DNA from 2 places in the Delftia lacustris genome. Region 2 is predicted to be linked to the other one. Evidence: riboswitches for the same ligand, from Rfam matches in the RefSeq annotation. Region 2 holds a riboswitch; the other holds the start of a gene.
What was found. A riboswitch is a leader RNA that binds a small molecule or an ion and turns the genes downstream of it on or off. The one in region 2 is predicted to bind S-adenosylhomocysteine.
Positions count from the first base shown of each region.

Region 1: linked by a shared signal. The riboswitch ahead of metH (methionine synthase) and the one ahead of ahcY (adenosylhomocysteinase) in region 2 are both predicted to bind S-adenosylhomocysteine.

Region 1 is NZ_CP141274.1:333,187-343,033, forward strand. It holds gene U6958_RS02950 (amino acid ABC transporter ATP-binding protein) at 1-488, opposite strand, end outside; gene U6958_RS02955 (amino acid ABC transporter permease) at 475-1,128, opposite strand; gene U6958_RS02960 (amino acid ABC transporter permease) at 1,125-1,853, opposite strand; gene U6958_RS02965 (transporter substrate-binding domain-containing protein) at 1,885-2,691, opposite strand; gene U6958_RS02970 (FadR/GntR family transcriptional regulator) at 2,688-3,509, opposite strand; S-adenosyl-L-homocysteine riboswitch at 3,787-3,913, shown strand; gene metH (methionine synthase) at 3,941-6,697, shown strand; gene U6958_RS02980 (DUF2195 family protein) at 6,955-7,326, opposite strand; gene U6958_RS02985 (tlde1 domain-containing protein) at 7,328-7,834, opposite strand; gene U6958_RS02990 (glycerophosphodiester phosphodiesterase family protein) at 8,158-9,501, opposite strand; gene U6958_RS02995 (GntR family transcriptional regulator) at 9,673-9,847, opposite strand, start outside.
Region 2 is NZ_CP141274.1:875,498-885,344, reverse strand. It holds gene rpsI (30S ribosomal protein S9) at 93-485, opposite strand; gene rplM (50S ribosomal protein L13) at 496-924, opposite strand; gene U6958_RS05490 (23S rRNA (adenine(2030)-N(6))-methyltransferase RlmJ) at 1,192-2,064, shown strand; gene U6958_RS05485 (septal ring lytic transglycosylase RlpA family protein) at 2,071-2,967, opposite strand; gene metF (methylenetetrahydrofolate reductase [NAD(P)H]) at 3,046-3,873, opposite strand; gene U6958_RS05475 (TlyA family RNA methyltransferase) at 3,896-5,098, opposite strand; gene ahcY (adenosylhomocysteinase) at 5,256-6,686, opposite strand; S-adenosyl-L-homocysteine riboswitch at 6,757-6,841, opposite strand; gene U6958_RS05465 (response regulator) at 6,849-7,583, opposite strand; gene U6958_RS05460 (sensor histidine kinase KdpD) at 7,595-9,847, opposite strand, start outside.

The DNA of each region.
Region 1 (9,847 bases), 540 kb from region 2:
GGCTGCATGGCCAGCGCGCGCGCAATGGCCACGCGCTGCTGCTGGCCGCCGCTGAGCTGGTCGGGGTAGCTGTCGTACTTGTCGCCCAGGCCGACCTTGGCCAGCATCTGGCGCGCCAGCGCCGCCGCCTCGGGCTTTTTCACGCCCTTGACCACGGTGGGCGACAGGGCCACGTTCTCGCCCGCCGTCAGGTGGGGGAACAGGTTGAACTGCTGGAAGACCATGCCCACGTTCAGGCGCAGCGCGCGCAGCTGGGCGGGCGAGGGCGCGCTGCCCTCCGAGCCCTTGAGCACGGCGTCGTCCACCACGATCTGGCCGGACTGGATGGCCTCCAGCCCGTTGATGGAGCGCAGCAGCGTGCTCTTGCCCGAGCCGCTGCGGCCGATGATGGCGACCACCTGGCCGCTGTCCACGCTCAGGTCCACGCCCTTGAGCACATGGTTGTTGCCGTAATGCTTGTGAACGGCGCGCACATCAACGAGCGGCATAGAGTTTCTTCTCCAGATGGGATGCGTAGAGGGACAGGGGCCAGCACAGCAGGAAGTAGCCTGCGGCGACCAGGCCGTAGATGAGGAAGGGCTGGAAGGTGGCGTTGGCCAGCATGGAGCCGAGCTTGGTCAGCTCGCTGAAGCCGATGATCGAGGCCACCGCCGTGCCCTTGATGATCTGCACCGAGAAGCCGACCGTGGGCGCTATCGACAGGCGCAGCGCCTGCGGCAGCACCACATGGCGCATCTGCTGCAGGTAGCCCATGGCCAGGCTGGACGAGGCTTCCCACTGGCCGCGGGGAATGGACTCCACGCAGCCGCGCCAGACCTCGGCCAGGTAGGCGCTGGTGTACAGCGTCAGGCCGATGGCGGCCGCCGTCCAGGGCGAGATGTCCAGGCCGGCCATGGACGAGCCGAAGAACACGATGAACATCTGCATCAGCAGCGGCGTGTTCTGGAAGGCCTGGATATAGGCCTTGGCCAGGCGGCGCAGGTTCAGGCTGCGGCCCACGCGGGCGAACAGCACCAGCAATCCGGTGGCGCCGCCCAGCACGAAGGCCAGCAGCGACAGCGCCAGCGTGGCCAGCAGGCCCTCGGCCAGCTTGGCCAGGATGGGCAGCAGGGGAATGTCGGCAATCATGCGGCGTCTCCGGCAGTGGTTGCAGGTGCAGCGGGTGCAGCGGGCCTGGCTGCACGCGGCGTGCGGCGGCCCACCACGAAGCGCTGGCCTATCCAGGCCAGCAACTGGCGCAGTGCCAGGGCCAGCACGAAGTACGCCGCCGTCACCACCAGGTAGGTCTCGAACGCGCGGAAGTTGCGCGACTGGATGAAGTTGGCCGCAAACGTCAGGTCCTGGGCCGCGATCTGCGAGACCACCGAGGTGCCCAGCATCACGATCACGATCTGGCTGCTCAGCGAGGGCCAGACCCGCTGCAGCGCAGGGCGCAGCACCACATGGCGGAAGATCGCCCAGCGGCCCATGCCCAGCGCGCCAGCGGCTTCCAGCTGGCCGCGCGGCGTCTCCTGGATGCCGGCGCGCACGATCTCGGTGATGTAGGCGCCCAGGTTGATCACCGTGGTCAGCAGGCAGGCCTGCCATTCGTTGATCTGCACGCCCAGCGAAGGCAGGCCGAAGAACACGAACATCAGCTGCACCAGGAAGGGCGTGTTGCGTATGCCCTCCACGTACACCTTGAACAGCCAGTGCAGCGGCGCAATGCGCCAGGCGCGGCTGACGCCGCCGGCCACGCCGATGGCGCCGCCCAGCACGGCGCCCGCCGCCGTCAGCGCCAGCGTGAAGCCCGCGCCCTGTGCCAGCAGGCCGCTGTAGTCGAACACGGCGCCGAAGTCGAATTGATAGGCCATGGAAGGATTTCCGGGAACAGGGGCGCAGCGGTTACAGGGTGGCGGGCAGCGGCATCTTCATCCAGCGCTGGGACAGGCTGGTCAGGCGGCCGTCGGCCTTGAGCTTGGTGATGATGGCGTCCACCTTCTGCAGCAGCGCCGGCTCGCCCTTGGCCACGCCGATGTAGCAGGGCGTGTCCTCGACCGCGAACTTCACGTCCAGCTGGCGCAGCCTGGTGCGCTCGTTGACGGCGTTGGCCACGATGTTGCCCAGCGTCACCAGCTGCACCTGGCCCGTCAGGTAGCTTTGCGCGGTGGCGTTGTTGTCCTCGTAGCGCTTGATGGTGGCCGAGGCCGGCGCCACCTGCGTGAGGGCCAGGTCCTCGGTGGAGCCGCGCGTCACGCCCACGGTCTTGCCGGCCAGGTCGGCAGGGGCCTTGATGCTCATGTCCTTGGGGCCGTAGACGCTCTTGGGGAAGGGGGCATAGGCCTGGGTGAAGTCGATCACCTTGGCGCGCTCGGCGTTCTTGCCCAGGCTGGAGATGACGATGTCGGCCTTGCCCGTGGTCAGGAAGGGGATGCGGTTGGTGCTGGTCACGGGCACCAGCTCCACCTTCACGCCCAGCTCCTGGGCCACCAGGGCCGCCATGTCGATGTCATAGCCCTGCAGCTTCAGGTCGGTGCCCAGCGAGCCGAAGGGCGGGAAGTCCTGCGGAATCGCCACGCGAAGCACGCCGGCCTTCTGGATGTTGGCCAGCATGTCGGCATGGGCGGCGCCGCCCAGGCCGGCAGTGGCCAGGGTGGCGGCCGCCAGGGCGGTGCGGATGAATGCGCGGCGGGGTGTCAGGGGGGAAGTCATGCGAAAGCTCCTTCAGAAGGTGGGATGAGGCGAAAGGAAAGCGGGTCAGGGTCGGGCGCAGATGTATCGGGCGCCGTTGCGTCGGGCGCTGTTGCGTCGAGTGCCGTCGCGTCGGGCGCCGCCGCGTCGTCCGGTGTGTCGAGATCGATGCCGCTGCGCCTGGCGGCCGACAGCAGGTGGGCGCGCATGGCGCCCGCGGCACCCGGCGCATCGCCTGCGCAGACGGCCTGCACGATGGCGTCGTGCTCGCGCACCGGCTGGTCGTCGGCGCCGCTCCAGGCAAAGGGCAGGCGCAGGCTGTGGCTGATGGCCAGCTCCAGCTGGCGCGCCATGGCCACCAGGCCCGGGTTGCCCGACAGCTGGGCCAGCAGCAGGTGGAACTGCAGATCGGCGTCGGCGGCGGCCAGCAGGTCGCTGCGGTCCAGGGCGTGGGCCAGCTGGGACTGGGTCCATTGCAGCTGGCGCAGGCCGCTGTCGTCGGCGCGCACGGCCGCCAGCGCGGCCCAGCCCGGCTCCAGCACCAGGCGCAGCTCGATCAGCTGGCGCGGCGACAGCGTGCCCAGCGCCGGGGTGGCATAGGCGCGGTGCATGCGTGCACGGCCGCTGTGCGGGCCGTTGATGCGCACGCCCTTGCCCGGCTGGATCTCGACCAGGCCCAGGGCCTCCAGCATGGACAGCGCCTCGCGCAGCGAAGCGCGGCTGATGCCCAGCTGCCGGGCCAGCTCGCGCTGCGGCGGCAGCTGGCTCCCGCCGGGATAGTGGCCGCTCAGGATGTGCTGCTGCAGCGTCTGGGCCATCGAGATCGGAATGCTTTGCATGGGCTGGCGCGGGTGGAGGGTTTTGGCCTGACTGGTCAGACCGCGTACCCAGCAGATAGCGAATTGCGTGCCAGATGCAAAAAAAGGAGCGTTTTCCTCAGGCATTGCAAAGAATCCGGGGCGATGGGACATCGACAATCCGCCCCGAAGGCGCCGCCGGCGGCCCGCGCTGCCGCGCTTTGGTGCAGTGCCGCATGGCTTTGTGCAGGCCTGCCCCGAATGCGGGCGTAAAACCCGCACTGCAGGCCGCCGCCAGCCGCCGTAGAATCCCGGGCTTTGGCCCGAGGAGCGTTGCAGCGCGGCACCCGCCCATCCGTACACCGGATCGCGTGCCGCGTCAGGCTTGGGCCAGGTGCAGGTTCCCGGCCGGACCGCGCCCACGGTGCCAACGACGCTCACCTGTTGCCATGCCGTTTTTGCAGGTGAGCTTGATGTCGTCCTCTTTCACTCCCCCTCCCATGAAGCTGTCCGGCCTGGAGCCGGTGACCATCGGCGAGGGCACGCTGTTCGTCAACGTGGGCGAGCGCACCAACGTCACGGGTTCCAAGGCCTTTGCGCGCATGATCCTCAACGAGCAGTACGAGGAAGCGCTGTCCGTGGCGCGCCAGCAGGTGGAAAACGGCGCCCAGGTCATCGACGTGAACATGGACGAGGCCATGCTCGACAGCAAGGCCGCCATGGTGCGCTTCCTGAACCTCATCGCCTCCGAGCCCGACATCGCCAAGGTGCCGGTCATGGTGGACAGCTCCAAGTGGGAGGTCATCGAGGCCGGCCTGCGCTGCCTGCAGGGCAAGGGCATCGTCAACTCCATCTCCATGAAGGAAGGCCTGGATGAATTCAAGCGCCAGGCCCGGCTGATCAAGCGCTACGGCGCGGCCGCCGTGGTCATGGCCTTCGACGAGAAGGGCCAGGCCGACACCTACCAGCGCAAGATCGAGATCTGCGAGCGCGCCTACCGCATCCTGGTGGACGAGGTGGGCTTCCCGCCCGAGGACATCGTCTTCGACCCCAACATCTTCGCCGTGGCCACCGGCATCGAGGAACACGACAACTACGCCGTGGACTTCATCGAGGCCGTGCGCTGGATCAAGCAGAACCTGCCCGGCGCCAAGGTCTCGGGCGGCGTCTCCAACGTGAGCTTCAGCTTCCGCGGCAACGACCCCGTGCGCGAGGCCATCCACACCGTGTTCCTCTACCACGCCATCTCGGCGGGCATGGACATGGGCATCGTCAACGCCGGCATGGTCGGCGTCTATGACGACCTGGAGCCCGAACTGCGCGAGCGCGTGGAAGACGTGGTGCTCAACCGCCGCCCTGACGCTGCGGAACGCCTGCTGGAGATTGCCGACGCCGCCAAGGGCGCCGCCAAGGACGACAGCAAGAAGCTCGAATGGCGCGGCACGCCCGAGAACCCGAAGACCGTGGGCGAGCGCCTGTCGCACGCCCTGGTGCACGGCATCACCGACTTCATCGTCGTCGACACCGAAGAGGCCTACCAGCAGATCGTGGTGCAGGGCGGCGGCCGCCCGCTGCACGTGATCGAAGGCCCGCTCATGGACGGCATGAACATCGTGGGCGACCTGTTCGGCGCCGGCAAGATGTTCCTGCCCCAGGTGGTCAAGTCGGCGCGCGTGATGAAGCAGGCCGTGGCCCACCTCGTGCCCTACATCGAAGAGGAAAAGCGCCAGCAGGAAGCGGCGGGCCTGGACGTGTCCAGCAAGGGCAAGATCGTCATCGCCACCGTCAAGGGCGACGTGCACGACATCGGCAAGAACATCGTCACCGTGGTCCTGCAGTGCAACAACTTCGAGGTCATCAACATGGGCGTGATGGTGCCCTGCCACGAGATCCTGGCCAAGGCCAAGGCCGAGGGCGCAGACATCATCGGCCTGTCGGGCCTGATCACGCCCAGCCTCGAAGAGATGCAGTACGTCGCCGGCGAGATGCACAAGGACGACTACTTCCGCATCAAGAAGATTCCGCTGCTGATCGGCGGCGCCACCTGCTCGCGCGTGCACACCGCCGTCAAGATCGCGCCCAAGTACGAAGGCCCCGTGGTCTACGTGCCCGATGCCTCGCGCAGCGTCAGCGTGGCCCAGAGCCTGCTGGGCGAGAACAAGGGCAACTACCTGGCCGAGATCCAGGCCGACTACGACAAGGTCCGCACCCAGCACGCCAACAAGAAGAAGACGCCGCTGTGGCCGCTGGACAAGGCCCGCGCCAACGCCACGCCCGTGGACTTTTCCCAGGCCCCCGTGGCGCCGCGCGCCCTGGGCCGGCGCGTGTTCCGCAACTTCGACCTGGCCGAGATCGCCGAATACATTGACTGGGGCCCGTTCTTCCAGACCTGGGACCTGGCCGGCCCCTATCCGGCCATCCTCGACGACGAGATCGTGGGCGTGCAGGCCCGCCAGGTGCTGGCCGACGGCCAGGCCATGCTCAGGAAGATCATCGAAGGCCGCTGGCTGCAGGCCAACGGCGCCATCGGCCTGTTCCCTGCCAACCGCGTGGGCGATGACATCGAGTTCTACGCCGACGAGTCCCGCAGCCAGGTGCTGATGACCTGGTACGGCATGCGCCAGCAGACCGAAAAGCAGATGGTGGAAGGCCCGGATGGCCAGCCCGTGATGCGCCCCAGCCGCTGCCTGTCCGACTTCGTGGCCACCAAGGAATCGGGCATCCAGGACTACGCGGGCCTGTTCGCCGTCACGGCCGGCATCGGCGCCGAGAAGAAGGACAAGGAGTTCCAGGACGCGCTGGACGACTACTCCGGCATCATGTTCAAGGCCCTGGCCGACCGCCTGGCCGAGGCCTTCGCCGAATGCCTGCACCAGCGCGTGCGCAAGGACCTGTGGGGCTATGCGCCCGACGAGGACCTCAGCAACGAAGCGCTGATCAAGGAACAGTACAAGGGCGTGCGCCCCGCGCCCGGCTACCCGGCCTGCCCCGACCACAGCGCCAAGACCGACCTGTTCGCCGTGCTCAAGGCCGACGAGATCGGCATGAGCCTGACCGAAAGCCTGGCCATGAACCCGGCCTCCAGCGTCAGCGGCTTCTACATCGGCCACCCCGACTCCGTCTACTTCAACGTCGGCGAGATCGGCGAGGACCAGCTCGCCGACATGGCCGCGCGCCGGGGCATGGACATCGAGGAACTGCGCAGGCTGCTGGCGCCGAATCTCGCCTGATATTGGGTTGACCGCTGGCTTGGCTACGCCGGTCAGGCGTGCGATTTTTCGCTATTTTGGACAAAGGCATTCATCTTTGACTGGAATAGCGGACAGGGCGCGCCAGCGGCGCAGGCAGTCGATCAGAAGTCGCGTTGACCAACCGTGCTTGCGCACATCCGCCGCCGCCCGCAGCACACGCCGTTGCCAGGCCAGTCCGAGGATGTGATCCGGCTGAGCGTTCACGCGCGCGCCGATGCTGCCGGGGCCAGGATGCCCTATAAGGGCCCGGTGCACGCCAGCCGAACCCGCACCTCCTTGTTGGCGACCAGGGCCGGATCGGTCGCAAGGACGAGTTTTCTCTCTCCCCCGCTGCCCAGGTCGATCAGGCCTTCCTGCAGTACCTGCCGGACGCCCCCTCGGTTCACGCTGCTCGTGTAGGTCGCCAGAGCCGAAAGGCATCCGCACTCGCCAATCGATTTGCGCAGTTGAACACGGGTGTTCGCCCACACCACGTTGGACTCTGTGGAAGTCTTCGTCGCCGTGATCGACACGCAGGCTGAAAGATCGTTCTGAAACGTTATCTGGTCGGCATGGGCAGCAAAGGCGGATCCGCCAAACAAGGCAGACCATATTAAAAATCGAGCCATGCTATGCACGTGTGCCTCCGTTTGTCACTCTTGCCGGGACGTAATTGACTTTCAGAATGAAATAGCTACGTGAACTGGACTTCGCCTTCGACCGAAGAATCGGGAAGAATCTATGCTCAACCTCAATACATCCGTGGCTGAAGCCTTTGGTTGAATCATGCAGATAAAAGCCGCTGCGAACGGGGTTGCAAGCGATGCGCGTTTGAGTGTCGGCGGGCTCCATCCGCGCCCGGTTCTGCCCCCAGTTTGCCCAATAGGCTTCGCAGCTTCCGGCGGCAGCTCCGCGTGGAATCGTCTGGACTCCCCATCCGGGAGACAGGTTGCATCTTCCCGCACCGTCATCCTTCGCCGCCCCACGATCGGTGACGAGCACCTTGTACACCCCCTCCGGAATTGGTCCGCTGTCTTTGATGCACTGATTTTCTGGCATCTGAAAACCTGGAAGTCCTGTCGTTGCCTTGAAGCTACCGGAGCCATTCCATGTCAGCTTCTGCCCATCAAACTCCATATCTGGTATCACAAACTGTCCCTCCAATTTTCTAAAGTCGCATCAATCGAGTTTCTCGGTAGCCACGGTTTGATGCCATCCAGATTCATAAGCTTCATCTGGATCAGAGATCGGGGCAGCTTAATGCGCTTATTGCCTCGAAGGCAAGTTGGAGGGAACGTGTTTTTGCGACATGCTGTAACGATCTTGTATACCAATTCGCTGCAATCGCATTCAGGTATACCTGATTGCCATGGATGAGATCGCCTGAATATGCCCACTGCCAGAGTCCAAAAAAACAAGGCGCACGAGGCGCCTTGTCATGGGTCAGCGGGATGGGAGTTTCAGAGCCCGATTTCCTTGTTGTACGCCTTGCGCGCCGCAACGGCCGTGTCCGTGAAGTCGGTGAACACGCCGTCGATGCCCAGGCGGTAGTAGGCCAGGTATTCCTGCACGGGGTCGCCCTTGTACAGGCCTGCCAGGCGGCCCGGCTCGTTGCGGAAGGTGAAGCTGTGCACGATCAGGCCGGCCTTGTGGGCGTCGCGGATCAGGCCCGTGTCCTTGACGGTGTTCACGTCCTTGAGGCCGGCGCCCTCCTTGTAGGGCACGACGGAGTGGGCCAGGACCTGGGGCTTCCAGGGGCCGATGCCGTCGGCATAGGTCTTGATCTCGGCCAGGCCTGCGGGCGTGAGCATGGTGGCGAAGGTGCGCGCGTCGCCGGCCAGGGTCCAGCTGTAGGGGCGGCCGCTGATGAAGGTCCACTCATCGTTGGTGATGTAGACCATGGAGCCGTCGCGCAGATTGAAGTCGTTGCCGTCGATCAGCTGCACGCCCTTGGCCTTCATGCCGGCCTGGCGCAGGTACTTGAGGCTGGCCGGGTCGAAGCTCTGGATGTAGATGGGCGAATCCTTGGCGTTGAGCTTGTTCTGGTCCAGCAGCTTGATCACCGCGTCTTCAAACGGGCGCGAGCCGGGCGCGCCGCAGCCGTTGGCGATCGCCTGCTGGTTGTTCCAGTACGGGTTCTTGGTCTCGGCGTAGACGGGGATGGTGCGGCCCAGGGCCTTGCCCTTGGCAGCGGCGATGTCCAGCACGTCCTGGGCGCTGATCAGGGGCAGCTTGCCGTTCCACTCGGTGGGGCGCTCGCTGCGGTTGTCCAGGATCGTGCCGCCCAGCCAGGTGCGCAGCTCCTGCATCGTGAAGTCGCTGATGGACCAGTCGTTGCGGTGGTCCTCGCCATCGACCACCAGGGCCTTGAGCACGGACTTGGGATCGTTGGCATCGAGCTGGTCGCTCAGGTATTGCGAGGGGCCGTTGGCAGGCACGGCGGGGTACTTCACGTTGACCAGCACGCCGGCCGCAGTGCGCTGGCGGCGCGCCACTTCGGCATTGGTCTTGGCCACGTCGGCCACGTTGGTGCTGTCGCTGAGCCAGGCGTTGTGGCGGGCGACCAGCTGGCAGTCCTTCGTCATGTGCATGTCGAGTTCGAGCATGTCCGCGCCCGCATCGGCGGCGGCCTCGTAGGCCATGCGCGTCTGCTCCGGGAACTTGCCCGAGAAGCCGCGGTGGGCGATCACCTGGGGCTGCTTTCCGTCGAGCGTGAGGTAGAACGAGCCGCCGTCGCCGCCGCAGGCCGTGAGGACTGCAGCCGCGCACAGGGACGCGAGCAGGGGAGTGCGGGAAAAGGACATAGGACGTTGGGTCATATCCGAAGCAGTGGTGGGTTGATGAACGGCGCGCAATGCGCCAGCTCAGCAGCGTATGCAGTCAGCCGTGTCGGCACCATGACAGTGCGCCCCGTAGGACCCGGATTGGCGTTTTAGCGACGGTCGGTGGAAATTTGCCGACCCACCGACACAGGGTTATCCCCCGAACAGGGGCGCCAGCGTGGCACGCAGGCGGTCGCCGGCGTCGGGCGCCTCGCTCGGGCGGATCTCCAGCGAACGCTCCACCGTGCCGATGTGCTCCAGCAGCAGGGCCTTGGCGCCCTCGGTGTCGCCGCGCTCCAGCGCCTCGACGATGCGCTCGTGCTCGGCG
Region 2 (9,847 bases):
AGAAAGGTTTGCATCGCCCAGAAAAAAACCGCCGGCAAAGGCGGTTTTTTTCTGGGGAAAGCCCCGGGGGACTTTCCTGCAGTGCCAGCGGATTAACGCTTGGAGAACTGCTTGGCGCGGCGTGCGGAGCGCAGGCCGACCTTCTTACGTTCGACTTCACGAGCGTCACGCGTCACGAAGCCGGCTTGGCTCAGGACGGGCTTGAGCGCTGCGTCATAGTCGATCAGGGCGCGGGTGATGCCGTGGCGGGTAGCGCCGGCCTGGCCGGATTCACCACCACCGTGGACGTTCACTTGAATGTCGAAAGCTTCCAGGTTGCTCGTCAGAGCCAGGGGCTGCTTTGCGATCATGATCGAGGTTTCGCGGCCGAAGTATTCCTGAATGTCCTTGCCATTCACGGTAATCTTGCCGGAGCCCTTCTTCAGGAACACGCGTGCGACGCTGGATTTGCGACGGCCGGTGCCATTGTTCCAATCACCAATCATCTAGGTCTCCTTAGATTTCCAGAGCCTTGGGCTGCTGGGCGGTGTGGGGATGCTCAGCACCGCCGTACACCTTGAGCTTCTTGATCATTGCGTAGCCCAGGGGACCCTTGGGCAGCATGCCCTTGACGGCCTTTTCCAGAGCGCGGCCGGGGAACTTGGCCTGCATGTCGCGGAAGTTGGTGGCAGTGATGCCGCCGGGGAAACCAGAGTGGCGGTAGTACACCTTGTCCAGGTTCTTGGTGCCGGTGACCTTGAGCTTGGAGGCGTTGATGATGACGATGAAGTCGCCGGTGTCAACGTGAGGTGTGTAAATGGCCTTGTGCTTGCCGCGCAGACGGAGTGCCACTTCGCTGGCGACACGTCCGAGCACCTTATCGGTGGCGTCAATCACAAACCACTCGTGTTGCACCTCAGCGGGCTTTGCGCTGAATGTAGACATGAGTTTTCTCTTTCAAGAAAGGTTTGGCGGGCCCTTTTCCGCGGTCGGTGCTTCTTCAAAAAGGAAGCCTCTTAGGCGGGGATGTAAACTTCGCCGCGGGACCCATAAAATCGCTGCGAAGCCCGCCATTATACAAAACTGGCGCAACCGCACCATCCCCCCGATCCGCAAGTCCCCGGCAGCCCTCGCCGCGAGGCGCCAGCGCCGGGCAACCTTGCAGCCGCCATGGGTGTCCACCCGCCAGCGCGGCTGGTTACCATCACGCCTATGTTCAGTTACCGCCACGCCTTCCATGCAGGCAACCATGCCGATGTGCTCAAGCACACCGTGCTGATCGCCACCCTGCAATACCTCCTCCAGAAGGAGGCCGCCCTCACGGTGCTGGACACGCACGCCGGCGCCGGCCTGTACCGTCTGGATGGCGACTATGCCAACAAGAGCGGCGAGGCCGCAGACGGCATACTGCGCCTGGCCCAGGCCAAGGAGGCCGAGCTGGCCCCGGTGCTGCAGGCCTACCTGGCCACGGTGCGCTCCTTCAACCAGGGCGCGCAGCTGCGCAACTACCCAGGCTCGCCGTTCATCATCCAGTCCCTGCTGCGCGTGCAGGAGCGCGACAAGCTCAAGGTCTTCGAGCTGCATCCCACCGACATGCGCTCGCTGGCCGGCAACATTGCCCAGCTCGAAGCCGGCCGCCAGGTGGCCGTGCTGCACGAGGACGGCTTCGAGGGCATCAAGAAATTCCTGCCGCCGCCGTCGCGCCGAGCCCTGGTGCTGTGCGACCCCAGCTACGAGCTCAAGAGCGACTACGCCAAGGTGCTGGACATGGCGTCCGACAGCCTCAAGCGCTTTGCCACAGGCACGTATGCGTTCTGGTATCCGATCATCCCGCGCCCCGAGGCGCACGATCTGCCGCGCCGCCTGAAGACCATGACCACCAAGGCCGGCAGGAGCTGGCTGCATGTGGAGCTCACGGTCAAGAGCAACAAGACCTCGGAGCGCGGCGGCCTGCCGGCCAGCGGCATGTTCCTGATCAATCCACCGTTCAATCTCAAGGAACAGCTCAAGCCGGCCATGCCGCAGCTGGTCAAGCTGCTCGGTCAGGACGAGAACGCGGCCTTCACGCTCGAATCCGGCGGCTGAGCCCGTTCAGCGCGCGTTCGAGGCCGCAGAGGCCACTGCGGTGGACGAGGCAGCGGCGGGCGCCGCAGCCTTCGCCACCGGCTTGGCGGCAGGGACGGCACGGCTGGCCACGGCCGTGCGTGCATTGGGCCTGGGGGCAGGCGCCTTGGCCTGGACACGCGGACGCACCGGCGCCTTGGCCTGAACCCGGGTCCGTGCCTGTGTTGTCTGTGCCTGTGCCTTGGCCTGCTGCGTCTTCTCGATGGACTTGGCCTTCCTGGCCGTGACCAGGGTTTCGGGGCATTCCTGCTCACCATCGTCGAGCTGCCACAGCTCCACGGGCTTGATGCCCAGGCCGACCATGCCCAGCTCCTGCGCTGCGGCCTGGCTCAGATCGATCACGCGGCCAGGCGCAAACGGCCCGCGGTCGTTGATGCGCACCACCACTGTCTTGCCCGTGGCGGCGCTGCGCACGCAGACGCGGCTGCCGAAGGCAAAGCTGCGGTGCGCGGCCGTCAATTCTTCCTTGTCGAAACGCTCGCCGCTGGCGGTCAGCCGGCCATGCAGGCCCGGGCCATACCAGGAGGCCAGGCCTTGCTGGTCGCTGTCGCGCGAGGGCACGAGGGCGAAGTCGGGATTGGAGGGCGCCTCGGCACTGCCTTCGGGCGAGGCCGACTCGGAGGGCTTGGCATCCGGGGATTTGCTGGCCGGCTGCGCGGCCCGCGATGTGCGGCCACCGCGCTTGCCGGCCGAGGGCACGGCCGCTGGCGTCTGGCCTTCATCCATTGCCGCCGCACCTGCGGTCAGGGCGCCGGACTCGGCATCGCTTTGTGCCACGGGAGCCGGCGCGCAGCCGGCCAGGGTGGCGGTGATGGCGCACATGGCCAGCCAGCGCCAGTGCAGGCGTCGAAAACCACGATCCATGGGCAAAAACCTCCAGGGAACGCCTGACCGTTCCCAAGTTCTAGAGGGTCGCCCGGGGCCGGCGCAGTGGCTGCGCGCTCAAAGGCCCAATCGATCGCAGATTTCCAGCGTGGCGACGCTCTGGTTCATCGTATAGAAGTGCAGCCCGGGAGCGCCCTGGCTGCGCAACTGCTCGCATAGACGGGACACGACATCAAGGCCGAAGGCGCGAATGGACGCCGTGTCATCTCCGTAAGCCTGCAGACGCAGGCGGATCCAGCGCGGGATCTCGGCGCCGCAGGCGTCCGAGAAGCGCATCAGCTGCGTAGAGCTGGTGATGGGCATGATGCCGGGAACAACCGGTGCATCAAGCCCCATGCCGCGCGCCGCATCAACGAAACGGCAGTAGGCGTCGGCATTGTAGAAATATTGGGTGATCGCGGAATCCGCGCCAGCGCGCACTTTAGCCGCAAACGCATCCAGATCGGACTGTGGGGATTTCGCCTGCGGATGGACCTCCGGGTAGGCAGCCACCTCGATGTGGAACCAGTCGCCGAACTCGCGGCGGATGAATTCCACGAGATCGCTGGCGTACTGGAATTCGCCACCCAGGCCATAGCCGCTGGGCAGGTCGCCGCGCAGCGCGACGATGCGGCGCACGCCCATGGCCTTCAGCTCCTGCAGTTCGGCGCGCACCTTGTCGTGCGTGGCGCCCACGCAGGAGAAATGCGATGCCGCGCTGACGCCTTCGTTCTGGATGTCACGCACCATGGCGAAGGTGCCCGTCTGCGTGGAGCCGCCCGCGCCATAGGTGACGGAGCAGAACTGGGGCTTGCGCGCATAGAGGTTCTTGCGCACCTGCACATGCTTGGTCGCGCCCTCGGGCGTCTTGGTCGGGAAGAACTCGAAGCTGATCGGAAAGCTCATGTAAGACTCGCTGCTCAGTGTTTCATTCGTTGCGTTTGCGCAGCTTGGCGCGGCCCGGACCGGGCACGCCGAACTCGGTACTGGTGTCGATCACACGCTCGTTGCGCTGCTCGCGCAGCACGGTGCGGGACACGCGCTTAGGCGCGGCCGGCTTAGGAGCGGCCTTCACGGCCGAGCGGGGCTCGTCGTCGTCCTGCGTTTCAGGCTGCTCTGGCTCCTTCACCACGGCCGCCTGCTGGGCATGCACGAAGAATTCGCGGTTGCCGTCGCCGCCTTCGATGGCCGACTCCATCCAGCCCTTGACCTCCAAGCCCAGCTCGCCCAGGCAGGTGCGGATGCGCTGCTCCACCTCGGTGAACAGGGCCGCATCGCGCACGATGCCGCCCTTGCCGACCTGGCCCGGCTGCAGCTCGAACTGCGGCTTGACCAGCATCAGCAGCTGGCCATGCGGCTTGAGCAGGCGCGTGACGGCCGGCAGCACCAGGGTCAGAGAGATGAAGGACAGATCGCCCGTGACGAAGTCGAACTGCGGCGTGATGTCCACGTCGGCAAACTCGGCGCGGCGGCGGCGCTGCGTGGCCACCGTGCCCTCATCGCGCGCCTTGCCCTTGGCCGCGCGCTCGGCCTTGAAGGCCTCGATCTCGTTTTCCTTGGCGTCGTCGCTGTCGTCGTAGTCTTCGTCAACCACGCCGCCGTTGCGCATCCAGGCATAGGGCGCCACGGGCTGGGTGTCGTTGTCGTCGGGATCTTCCTCCCAGCGTTCGGACAGCACTTCCTCGCAGGCCTCCTGCAAGCCCTCGGCCGTCACCGCGCGGGCATTGACGCCTTCGACGCAGATCACGCGCGCATCCGAGCGCAGCCGGTCATGCAGCTGGCCATGGCCCACGTCCACGCCGATGACCTGGGCGGCGCCTGCCTGCAGCAGGCAGTCGGTGAAACCGCCCGTGCTCTGGCCCACGTCCAGGCAGCGCAGGCCGTCCACCGACAGCTTGGTGGCCGCCAGCGCGCCTTCCAGCTTCAGCCCGCCGCGCGAGATGAACCGGGCCTCGGCCCCGTCCAGCAACTGCAGCTCGGCACCTGCGGGAATCTCGTCACCGTTCTTGGCGACCTTCTTCCACGGCGTCAACGGCGTCATGCGCCACTGCACGCCACCCGCAATCAGCCGCTGCGCCTGCGAGCGCGTGGCCGCATGGCCGGCTTCCACCAAAAATACATCTGCGCGCATAGCGTCGCTCCAGGAAATCTCAGTTGACTAATGCCCGAAACCGGCGCGACCCAACTCAGGGACGCCAAGCAAGGGCCGCCCCGCAGCGAGGGCGTCGTCCCCCTCCCCCGCGAAGCGGGTAGAGAGGGGGAAGGCGCGTCAGCGCCTCAGGGGGTGCTTAATACCTATAAGTTTCGGGCTTATAGGGACCCTGCTTGCTCACGCCGATATAGGCAGCCTGGCCGTCCGTCAGCTCGGTCAGCATGGCGCCGACCTTCTTCAGGTGCAGGCGGGCAACCTTCTCGTCCAGGATCTTGGGCAGCACGTAGACCTTGCCGACCTCGTAGGCATCGGGCTTGGTGAACAGCTCGATCTGGGCGATGGTCTGGTTGGCGAACGAGGCGCTCATCACGAAGCTGGGGTGGCCGGTGGCGCAGCCCAGGTTCACCAGGCGGCCCTTGGCCAGCAGGATGATCTTCTTGCCGTCAGGGAAGGTGATGTGGTCCACCTGGGGCTTGATCTCTTCCCACTGGTACTGCTCGATGGAGGCGACGTCGATCTCGTTGTCGAAGTGGCCGATGTTGCAGACGATGGCTTCGTTCTTCATGGCCACCATGTGCTCGTGGCGGATGATGTCGCGGTTGCCGGTAGTGGTCACGAAGATGTCGGCCTTGTCTGCCGCCCACTCCATGGTCACGACCTTGTAGCCTTCCATGGCGGCCTGCAGGGCGTTGATGGGATCGATCTCGGTGACCCAGACCTGGGCCGACAGCGCGCGCAGCGCCTGGGCGCAGCCCTTGCCCACGTCGCCGTAGCCGGCCACCACGGCGACCTTGCCGGCGATCATCACGTCGGTGGCGCGCTTGATGCCGTCCACCAGCGATTCGCGGCAGCCGTAGAGGTTGTCGAACTTGCTCTTGGTGACGGAGTCGTTGACGTTGATGGCGCGGAACTTCAGCGTGCCCTTGGCCGACATCTCGTTGAGGCGGTGCACGCCGGTGGTGGTCTCTTCGGTCACGCCGATGATGTGGGCGCTCTTGCGCGTATACCAGGTGGGGTCCTGGGCCAGCTTGGCGCGGATGGCGGCGAAGGCGATCTTCTCTTCCTCGGAGGCGGGGTTGTCCAGCACGGACAGGTCCTTTTCGGCGCGCATGCCCAGGTGCAGCAGCATGGTGGCATCGCCGCCGTCGTCCAGGATCATGTTGGGGCCTTCGCCTTCGGTACCGGCGGCGCCGAATTCAAAGATGCGGTGGGTGTAGTCCCAGTAGTCGGCCAGCGATTCACCCTTGATGGCGAACACGGGCGTGCCCGTGGCGGCGATGGCGGCGGCGGCATGGTCCTGCGTCGAGAAAATGTTGCACGAGGCCCAGCGCACGTCGGCGCCCAGGGCCTTGAGCGTCTCGATCAGCACGGCCGTCTGGATGGTCATGTGCAGCGAGCCGGCGATGCGCGCGCCCTTGAGGGGCTGTGCCGCGGCGAATTCCTCGCGCGTGGCCATCAGGCCGGGCATTTCGGTTTCGGCGATCAGGATTTCCTTGCGGCCCCAGGCGGCGAGGGAAATGTCAGCGATGGCCGTGTCGGCGGAAACGGGACGAACAGCAGCGTTCATGGTTTTCTCCAAAAGATGAATGAAAAACCACGTTCTGCGGGAGACGAAAAAAAGCTCACCGCACAGAAAGCGTGGGCGAGCGTCGTTGCAGGTATGACTCCGAGCCTCGCAGACCGCATCTGGTGAATGGGCCTGCTGCAACGCTCCTCGGAGAGGCGCTGATTATACCGATCCCGGGGATGCCTCACCGCCCAGCCCCACAAGCCGGTAGCCCACCTGCAGCTCGGTCACCAGGTGGCGCGGCTGGGCCGGCTCGTCCTCGATCTTCTGGCGCAGATTGGCCATGTGCACGCGCAGGTAATGGGCACGGCCCAGGTATTCGGGTCCCCAGACCTGCAGCAGCAGCTGGCGGTGGGTCATCACACGGCCCTGGGCGGCGATCAGCGCCGCCAGCAGGCGGAATTCGATGGGCGTGAGGTGCACCGGCTGGCCCGCACGCCGCACCTCGTACGTGGCCAGGTCCACCTGCACCTGGCCGAAGTGCACCTGGCTGGATGCAACTGCGCCGCCTGCGGCCCCCAGTTGCTGGCGGCGGCGCAGCATCACGCGCAGCCGGGCCAGCAGCTCGGGCACACCGAAAGGCTTGACCAGGTAATCGTCTGCGCCGGCGTCCAGGGCGGCCACCTTCTCGTCCTCGCGCTCGCGCGCGGAGAGCACGAGCACGGGCACGGAGGACCATCCGCGCAGCTCGGTGAGAACCTGCTTGCCGTCGGCATCCGGCAGGCCCAGGTCGAGGATGACCAGATCGGGCTGGCGGCTCGCCGCCTCGATCAGGCCCCGGCGCGCGCTGTCAGCCTCGAAGACCTGCCAGCCCTCGTCCTCCAGCACCAGGCGCACGAAGCGGCGGATGCCGGGGTCGTCCTCGATCATCAGGATGCGGTTGGTGGGCGTGCTCATGGCGCAAGACTCTAATCGAGCAATGGCTGCTCCGGCACCGGAAAGCGCAGCGTGAACACGGTGCCGGGGCCTGGGCGCGCGGCAGCGGCCTCGATGCGCCCGCCATGGGCCTCGACAATGCTGCGCACCAGCGCCAGCCCCAGGCCTATGCCCGAGACGGTGGACTCGGCCGTGCCGCGCGTGAAGGGCTCGAACAGCGTCTCCACGGGCAGGTGTGGCGGCAGGCCGGGCCCGCCATCCTGCACGGCCACAAGCACCTCGCCGTCCTGTTCGCGTGCGTGGATGGTCAGCGGCGTGCCGGCCGGCGTGTACTTGGCGGCGTTGTCCAGCAGGTTGACCAGCACGCGCTCCATGAGCACGGCATCGAGCTGCAGCAGCGGCAGGCTGGCGGGCACGTCGGTACTCACGGGATGCTCGTGCAGGCGCGCGCGCATCTGGCGCAGCGCGCTGCCGACCACTTCATCCAGCGGCAGCCATTCGCGCTGCAGGTGCACGCCGCCTTGCTGCAGGCGCGCCATGTCCAGCAGGTTCTCCACCAGTCGCTGCATGGCCTGGGCCTGGATGCGGACCTGCTCCAGCATGTCGGCTGCGCCGCCCGGCGGCACATGGCGCTGCGCGGCCTCGGCCGCGCCCAGGATGGTGGTCAGCGGCGTGCGCAGGTCGTGCGAGACGGCCGACAGCAAGGTGTTGCGCATGCGCTCGCCCTCCATGGCGATCTGGGTCTGCTGGGCCACGGCCACGAAGTGCTGACGCTCCAGCGCCAGCGCCACCTGGCTGGCACAGGCCTCCAGCAGGCGCTGCTCCTCGGGCACCTCCAGGCGCTGGGGCGCACGCAGCTGCAGCACCAGTACGCCCCGCATGCGCACGGGCGCCGCCAGCGGCACGTAGCGGGCCGGCGCGGCCGGCAGCGTGTCCGTGCCCTGGCCGGCCTGCTGGCCGTGGTCCATGGCCCAGCGCGCAATGCTGTCGTCCATGGGGCAGGAGCCGCCGCCGGCGGGGCGCAGGCGCTCGTCGGCATCGGGCAACAGCAGCCCGGCCTGGGCGTCGAACACGCCCGAGACCGTGCTCAGCGCAATCTCCACCACCTGCTCCTGCGTGAGCGCGCCCGAAAGGTCGCGCGCCAGCCGCGCCAGGGCGCCCGCGCGCCGCTCGCGCTCGGCCGCCACGCGCGCCTCGTGGCGCAGCCGCGCCATGAGCTGGCCGCAGACCAGGGCCACGCCCAGCATCAGCACGAAGGTGAACAGGTACTGCGTGTCGTTGACATGGAAGGATCCGCGCGGGGGCACGAAGAAAAAGTCGAAGCACAGTACCGACAGCAGCGCCGCCCAGGCGCCCGGGCCACGCCCCCAGCGCAACGAAGACAGCACGACGATGAGCAGGAACAGCATCACCACGTTGGCCGGGTCGAAGATGCGCAGCAGCTGCTCGGCCAGCACCGTGGCGGTCAAGCAGGCCAGGGTCACGCCGGCATAGCCCTTCCAGGGCAGCGGCCTGCGCCGCAGCGGTGCGGCAGGCGCGGCCTCGGTCCGGGCCGCGCTGGAGCCCCCGGAGAGCACCAGCACGTCGATGTCGGGATGCAGCTGGACGATGCGGTCGGGCAGGCTGCGGCCCCACCAGCGCCAGGGCGACCATGCCGGGCGCGGCGGCTGGGCCAGCACCAGGCGGCTGGCGTTGCGCTCGCGCGCGAAGGCAACCAGGGCCTCGGCCACATCGGCGCCCGGCAGCGTGGCCGTCTCGGCCCCCAGGCGCGCGGCCAGGGCCAGGGTCTTGAGCACGGCGGCCTGCACGCTGCGTGGGCGGTGCTGGCGCTGGGGCGCGTCCACGTACACCACCATCCAGCCAGCATCCAGCCGGCGTGCCATGCGCGCCACCTGGCGCACCAGGGCGTCGTCGCCCGCGTGCCCTGCCACGGCCACCAGCAGGCGCTCACGCGCAGGCCAGACCGTGCCTATGGAGCGCTCGCGCCGGTAGTCGCGCATGTCCTCGTCCACGCGGTCGGCCGTGCGGCGCAGTGCCAGCTCGCGCAGCGCCAGCAGGTTGCCGCGCCTGAAGAAGTTGCGCGAGGCCCGCTCGGCCTGCTCCATCATGTAGACCTTGCCGTCCTTCAAGCGGCGCAGCAGCTCGTCGGGCGAGATGTCGACGACGATGACCTCGTCGGCATCGTCGAAGATCTGGTCGGGCACGGTCTCGCGCACCGTGATGCCGACGATGCCGCCCACCACGTCGTTCAGGCTTTCCAGGTGCTGCACGTTGATCGTGGTCCA